2 linked regions of the Thermobifida alba genome follow. The protein of the gene in region 1 interacts with the protein of each later gene in a pairwise test. Links are inferred from orthologs where the notes say so. Each region holds a gene or a part of one and is shown on either strand. Other genes may lie near its edges.

Region 1 (2,967 bases):
CGGGTCCGCGCGGCCGTGTGCGCGAACCCGGGAGGTGCGGGGCGACCATGTCGTCCACAGGCTGTGGACCGCGGGACCTACTCGGCGGCCTTGGTCACCGCGTGTCCTCCGAACTGGTTGCGCAGCGCCGCGATGACCTTCATCGCGGGGCTGTCCTCCTGTCGGGAGGCGAACCGGGCGTACAGCGCGGCGGTGATGACCGGGGCGGGGACCGCGTGGTCCACAGCGGCCTGAACGGTCCAGCGCCCCTCGCCGGAGTCCTCGGCGTAGCCGCGCAGCCGGTCCAGTCCGGGGTCCTCCTCCAGGGCGCGGACCAGCAGGTCCAGCAGCCAGGAGCGCACCACGGTCCCCTCCCGCCAGCTGGCCAGGGTGCCGGGGACGTCCTCCACGATCCCGGAGGCGGCCATGAGCTCGTAGCCCTCGGCGAACGCCTGCATCATGCCGTACTCGATGCCGTTGTGGACCATCTTGACGAAGTGCCCGGCGCCGACCGCCCCGGCGTGCACGAAACCGCCGCCGCCGTCGGGGGTGAGTGCGTCGAAGAGGGGCTTGGCCCGCGCCACGTTCTCGGGGCTGCCGCCGACCATGATGCCGTAGCCGTTCTCCCGCCCCCAGACACCGCCGCTGACACCCGCGTCGAGGTACTCGATCCCGCGCCGGGAGAGCTCCTCGGCGTGCCTGCGGTCGTCCTGGTAGTGGGAGTTGCCGCCCTCGATGACGAGGTCGCCCTCCTCCAGCAGCGCGCCGAGCTCCCGGATGCTGCTCCGGGTGGGCTCGCCGGCGGGGACCATCAGCCAGACGATCCGCGGGGCCGACAGCCGCTCGACGAGTTCGGCGACGGACCCCACATCGCGCACGTCGGGGTTGAAGTCGAAACCGACGACGTCATGGCCCTTGTCGCGCAGCCGCGCGGCCATGTTGCCGCCCATCTTTCCGAGGCCGATCATGCCGAGTTGCATGCTCGCGTTTCCTTACTCGTACCCAGGTTGTGGATCGGTGGGGTGGCCGGCGCGGTCTCGGTCAGTTGGACAGCCGCACGGGCATGATCAGGTACCGGTAGTCCGACACGGTGCCGTCGTCGGCGGCCTTGCCGGTGATGACGGCCGGTTTGGTGGAGGTGGTGAACTGCAGGCGGGCCACGTCCGACTCGATCGCGTTCAGCCCGTCGAGCAGGAAGGTGGAGTTGAAGGCGATCTGGATGTCGTCGCCCTCCAGGTTCGCCTCCAGTTCCTCGACGGCCTGGGCCTCCTCGCCGGTTCCCGCCTCAAGCACCAGCCGGCCGCTGTTGAAGGCCAGCCGCAGGGGGGTGTTGCGCTCGGCGACCAGCGAGACGCGCTTGACGGCCTCGATGAACTCCGCCTTCTGCACCTCGGCCACGGAGTTGAAGGACTCCGGGAGCAGCTTGCGGTACTTGGGGAACTCCCCGTCGAGCAGCCGGGTCGTGGTACGCCGTCCCCCGCCCTCGAAGCCGATCATGCCCTCTCCACCGTTGTCCGCGGTGGACAGCGCGATGGACACCTGGGCTCCGCCGGTCAGCGACTTGGCGGTGTCGGCGAGGGTCTTGGCCGGGACGAGCGCGACCGCGGACACGTCGGGGTCCTCGGGGGTCCAGGTGAGCTCCCGGACGGCCAGGCGGTAGCGGTCGGTGGAGGCCAGGGTCACGGTGGAGCCCTCGATCTCCACACGCACGCCGGTGAGCATCGGCAGGGTGTCGTCGCGTCCGGCGGCGACCGCCACCTGGCTGACCGCGGCGGCGAAGGCGTCGCTGAGCACCGATCCGGTCAGCGCGGGCATGGCGGGAAGCGTCGGGTAGTCCTCCACGGGGAGGGTGAGGATCGTGAACCTCGCGCTGCCGCAGGAGACGACGACCTTGGCCCCGTCCGTGCTGACCTCCACAGTCTGTGGAGGGAGGTTGCGCACGATCTCGGCGAGCAGTTTGCCCGACACGAGGATCCGGCCCGGCTCGTCGATGTCGACGTCGACCGATACCTGGGCGGAGACCTCGTAGTCGAAGCTGGACAGCTTGAGCCGCTGCCGTTCGCCCTCGTCCTCGGCGTCCAGCAGCATCCCCGCGAGGACGGGCACCGACGGGCGGACCGGCAGAGTGCGAGCGGTCCAGGCGACAGCCTCCGCGAGCACGTCGCGTTCGACCCGGAACTTCACGATCGGTCTCTCTTTCCTCGACTACCACGAAACCGCCGACCGACGCCCTGGGCGCACGTGTCGGCGCTCCCGGGGCCGACGGACGGGAGCGTCCGCGTCGGGTTGTCGGTCAGAGCATCAGGGGTGAGTTCACCACGGTACCCCGATTCGGGCGCGAGTGTACGCCTGTCGGATGTCGAGTCGGAGCCGACTCTCCTGCGAAGACAGGGGTGGGGGAGGAGGCCGCGCGGAGCGGAGCGTTATCCACAGAAATGGGCCGAGCCCGTTTACTGAGCCACGAGATCTCTCTCTGTGGCGCAGTAGTAATAGGGGCTGTGGATACTGTGGACAACCCTTGTTTCCGCAGCTCACTGCAGAGATTTCTGTCCACAGAGCATGTGGACGATGCGTGTGGAAAACTCGGCGTCCTGTGGACGGGGAACGGTTGTCCCCAGGTCATCCACAAGTCGTCCACAGGTTATCCACGGCTTTACCCACAGATCCACTCATGGGATGACTGGATGTCAAGGTGGGTTATACACAGCGTATCCACAGGCTGTCCACAGGAAAACGTGACTTGTCCCCAGGGTTATCCACGGCTTATCCACAACTTGGGATGTGCTAGACGCCCGCCGGGAACAGCGGACCGGAGCGGGGTCCGGGAGCACGGGCCGCGACGAGGTGAGTGGATTCACAGTGGTGGCCGCGGCCTTGGTCCGCCCGTGACGCTTCCGTGGGGGACCGTCCCGGGGCGCGGACCAGGACGCGCCCCGGGGAGCAGCGGGGTCAGATGTTGTGGGACTGCTGCTTGATGCGGTTGGTGAG
Region 2 (4,199 bases), 3.4 Mb from region 1 along the record:
GCCAGCCCGGTGGCGCGCCGGGCCGCCGAGGCCGGGATCGAGGTCCTCAAACCCGCCCGGGCCGACGACCCCGACTTCCTCGACCGGCTGCGGGCCATCGCCCCCGACTGCTGCCCGGTCGTGGCCTACGGCGCGCTGCTGCGCCAAGAAGCGCTCGACATCCCCCGGCACGGCTGGGTCAACCTGCACTTCTCGCTGCTTCCCGCCTGGCGCGGGGCCGCCCCCGTGCAGCACGCCGTCCTGCACGGCGACGACATCACCGGGGCCACCACCTTCCGCATCGAACCGGAACTGGACTCCGGACCGGTCTACGGCACGGTCACCGAACCCATCGGCCCCCATGACACCAGCGGGGAGCTGCTGGAACGCCTGGCGCACTCGGGCGCCGAACTGCTCGTGCGCACCCTGGACGGCATCGCCAGGGGCGAACTCGCCCCCCGTCCGCAGAGTACCGAGGGCGTCACCTACGCCCCCAAGCTCACCCCCGAGGACGCGCGCGTCGACTTCACCGCCCCCGCCCTGCACGTCGACCGGCTCGTCCGCGCCTGCACCCCCGCGCCCGGCGCGTGGACCCTCTTCCGCGGCGCCCGCCTCAAACTCGGCCCGGTCCGGGTGTGCGCCGACACCCCCGCCCTGCCCCCCGGACAGCTCGCGGTCACCCGCAGGGAGGTCCTGGTCGGCACCGCCACCCACCCGGTGCGGCTCGGCGACGTGCAACCGCAGGGCAAGAAGCCCATGCCCGCCGCGGACTGGGCGCGCGGCGTCCGCCCCGGCGACGGCGAGCGCCTCGGGGAGCAGTGAGGGACCGGTGCGGAGGGATACCCTCGTTGATGTGGGGCCCACCACAGTGAACAGTGCAGACACGACCAGGCGCGAGGCGGCTCAACCGTGACCGAGAGATCCCGATCCCCGTACCGCTCCACCCGACGCGGACGCGGCGGCCCCGTACCGCAGCCCCGCCGCCCCCGCGACCCGGCCCGCCGCGCCGCCTACGACGTGCTGAACGCGGTGCAGAGCCGCGACGCCTACGCCAACCTGCTGCTCCCGGTCCTCCTCCGGGAGCGCGGGATCACCGGGCGCGACGCCGCGCTGGCCACCGAACTGACCTACGGCACACTGCGCCGCCAGGGGTCCTACGACGCCGTCCTGGACGCCTGCGTGGACCGCTCGCTGCGCTCCGTGGACGCCGAGGTCCTGCCGCTGCTGCGGATGGGCGCGCACCAGCTGCTGTCCATGGACGTGCCCCAGCACGCCGCGGTCAGCACCACCGTCGACCTGGCGCGCCGGGTCGTCGGCCACCACCGCTCCCGGTTCGTCAACGCCGTGCTGCGCAAGGTCAGCGCCCGCGGCCTGGAGGAGTGGCTGTCCGCCCTGGCCCCCGACCGGCGGACCGACCCCGTGGGACACCTCGCGGTGACCCACAGCCACCCCCGCTGGGTGGTCCAGGCGCTCGCCGAGGCCCTGGGGGAGGAGCCCGCGGGCGGCCTGGCCGAGACCGAGCGGCTGCTCGCCGCGCACAACGAGCGCCCGCTGGTGACCCTGCTCGCCAAGCCCGGCCGTGCCACGGTCGCGGACCTGGCCGACGAGGGCGCCGCCCCCGCGCGCTACTCGCCGTACGCGGCGGTCCTGCCCGAGGGCGACCCGGGCGCGCTGCAGACGGTCCGGCAGGGGCGCGCGGCGGTGCAGGACGAGGCCAGCCAACTGGTCGCCCTGGCGTTGAGCCGCGTCCCCGTCGACGGGGCGGACGGGCGGTGGCTCGACATGTGCGCCGGCCCCGGAGGCAAGGCGGCCCTCCTGGCCGGGCTCGTCGGAGAACGCGGCGGACACCTGCTGGCCGCCGAGGTGCAGCCCGCACGCGCCGGACTGGTCGCCCGCGCGGTGCACCGCTCGGTCGGCGACTCCGCCCGCGTGGTCGTGGCCGACTCCACCCGGCCGCCGTGGCGCGACGGCGTCTTCGACCGGGTCCTGGTGGACGCCCCGTGCACCGGGCTGGGCGCACTGCGCCGCCGTCCCGAGGCGCGCTGGCGGCGCACCCCCGACGACCTCACCGAACTCGTCCCGCTGCAGCGCGCCCTGCTGGAACGGGCGCTGGACGCGGCGCGCCCCGGCGGAGTGGTCGGCTACGTCACCTGCTCACCCCACCTGGCCGAGACCCGCGGCGTGGTCACCGGGGTCCTGGCCGGGCGGGACGACGCCGAGCTCCTCGACGCCGCGCGCCACCTGCCCGAAGTGCCCGGCGTCGCGGTCGACCGCTTCGTGCAGTTCTGGCCGCACCGGAACGGGACCGACGCGATGTTCCTGGCCCTGATCCGCAAACGCTGAGCCGGTCCGACCCGCGCGGCCAGCCCCAATACACTCTTCTTCCGTGGCAATCCAGATCTCACCCAGCATCCTCTCCGCCGACTTCGCGCACCTGGCCGACGAGGCCGAAGCGGTCGCCGGTTCCGCCGACTGGCTGCACGTCGACGTCATGGACAACCATTTCGTGCCCAACCTCACCCTGGGCCTGCCGATCGTGGAGTCCCTGCTCAAGGCGGCGTCGCTGCCGCTGGACTGCCACCTGATGATCGAGGACCCGGACCGGTGGGCGCCGGCCTACGCCGAGGTGGGCGCGCAGAGCGTCACCATCCACGCCGAGGCGGCCAAGGCCCCGGTGCGCACGCTGCGTACGATCCGCGCGGCCGGGGCCCGGGCGGGGCTGGCCCTCAACCCCGCCACCCCGGTCGACGCGTACGCGGACCTGCTGGGCGAGATCGACATGCTGCTGGTGATGTCGGTCGAGCCGGGGTTCGGCGGCCAGAAGTTCCTCGACCTGGTGCTGCCCAAGATCCGCCGTGCCCGTGAGCTCATCCGCAACGCCGACGCCGCGGTGTGGCTCCAGGTGGACGGCGGGGTGAGCGCCGAGACGATCGAGCGGTGCGCCGAAGCCGGGGCCGACGTCTTCGTGGCGGGGTCCGCGGTCTACGGGGAGAAGGACCCGGCGGCGGCCGTGGACAAGCTGCGGGAGCTGGCGGAACGGGCCGCCCGGCACTAGCCGCCGCCCGCCGCGCGGCACCTCCCCGCCCTCCCCTCCGCCCAGCCGACCGGTCCGCGCCGGTCGGCTGCCGCCGCATGGCCCCGCCCCGGTGACCGGACCCCGGTCTGGTGGCGGAATACCCCCTCGTGGCACACTTGTTGGCGAAAGTACGAACGCGTGCTCCGGGGTCGGTGAAAGTCCGAACCGGCGGTGACAGTCCGCGACCCGGCCGAAGCCATCGGCTGGTTGAACCGGTGGAATTCCGGTACCGACGGTGAAAGTCCGGATGGGAGGTAGTACGTGTCGGATCAGTGCGGCGCCCGCTGCGGCGTCCCGCCGCGGTCCAGTGGTGACTGACGTCGCCTTACCCCGGAGCCTGACCAGGCTTGGGGGAAGGCTCTCGCATGTTCACCGGAATCGTCGAGGAACTCGGCACCATCGTCGACACCGTCCCGGTGGGCGGGGACGCGACCGACGCGGTCCGGCTCGTCGTCCACGGTCCCGAGGTCACCTCGGACGCCTCACCCGGCGACTCCATCGCGGTCAACGGGGTGTGCCTGACCGTCACCGAACTGGACGGCGGCCGGTTCGGCGCCGACGTCATGAAGGAGACCCTGGACCGCTCCAACCTGGGCGCCCTCACCGCCGGGTCCCCGGTGAACCTGGAGCGCGCGGCCAAGGTCTCGGCGCGGCTGGGCGGCCACATCGTGCAGGGCCACGTGGACGGCACCGGCGTCGTCACCGAACGGGTCCCCGGCACGGACTGGGAGACCGTCACCTTCTCGCTTCCGCCGCACCTGTCCCGCTACGTCGTGGAGAAGGGCTCCATCGCCGTGGACGGGGTCAGCCTCACCGTCGCGGCGCGCACCGACGACTCCTTCACCGTGAGCCTGATCCCCACCACCCTGCGGGAGACCACCCTCGGCTTCGCCGCGGCGGGCACACGGGTCAACCTTGAGGTCGACATCGTGGCCAAGTACGTCGAGAGCCTGCTGGGCGAGCGCGTGGGCGGTGCCCGGTGAACGGTTCGGGAGCGGCGTGGCTGGAGTGGGCCTACGCCGGGTTCACCCTGTTCGGCGAGCACGTGCGCTGGGCCGACCTGGTCGGCAACCTCGCCGCCCTGGCCACCGTGGCGCTGGCGATCCGCCGCACCATCTGGACCTGGCCGGTGCAGCTCACCGGG

What was found. Proteins that work in one complex are often made in the same cells at the same time.
Region 2: the proteins of dnaN (region 1) and rpe interact in binary tests that used the Escherichia coli proteins (3 or more experiments, as listed by UniProt). The link is inferred for Thermobifida alba from one-to-one orthologs.

Annotation. Positions count from the first base shown.
Region 1 is NZ_CP051627.1:3,854,473-3,857,439, reverse strand. What follows is about bases 93-2,967. They hold dnaN (DNA polymerase III subunit beta), read right to left. Parts: upstream 2,164-2,967; coding sequence 1,021-2,163; downstream 93-1,020. Other genes in these bases: dnaA (chromosomal replication initiator protein DnaA), read right to left, coding at 2,929-2,967; gnd (phosphogluconate dehydrogenase (NAD(+)-dependent, decarboxylating)), read right to left, coding at 93-959. In the rest of the region: more of gnd, read right to left, coding at 78-92. UniProt on the Escherichia coli protein: Confers DNA tethering and processivity to DNA polymerases and other proteins. Acts as a clamp, forming a ring around DNA (a reaction catalyzed by the clamp-loading complex) which diffuses in an ATP-independent manner freely and bidirectionally along dsDNA.
Region 2 is NZ_CP051627.1:475,800-479,998, forward strand. Bases 1,487-4,199 are described here. They hold rpe (ribulose-phosphate 3-epimerase), read left to right. Parts: upstream 1,487-2,365; coding sequence 2,366-3,034; downstream 3,035-4,199. Other genes in these bases: FOF52_RS02165 (RsmB/NOP family class I SAM-dependent RNA methyltransferase), read left to right, coding at 1,487-2,322; FOF52_RS02175 (riboflavin synthase), read left to right, coding at 3,421-4,038; pnuC (nicotinamide riboside transporter PnuC), read left to right, coding at 4,035-4,199. In the rest of the region: fmt (methionyl-tRNA formyltransferase), read left to right, coding at 1-801; more of FOF52_RS02165, read left to right, coding at 889-1,486. UniProt on the Escherichia coli protein: Catalyzes the reversible epimerization of D-ribulose 5-phosphate to D-xylulose 5-phosphate.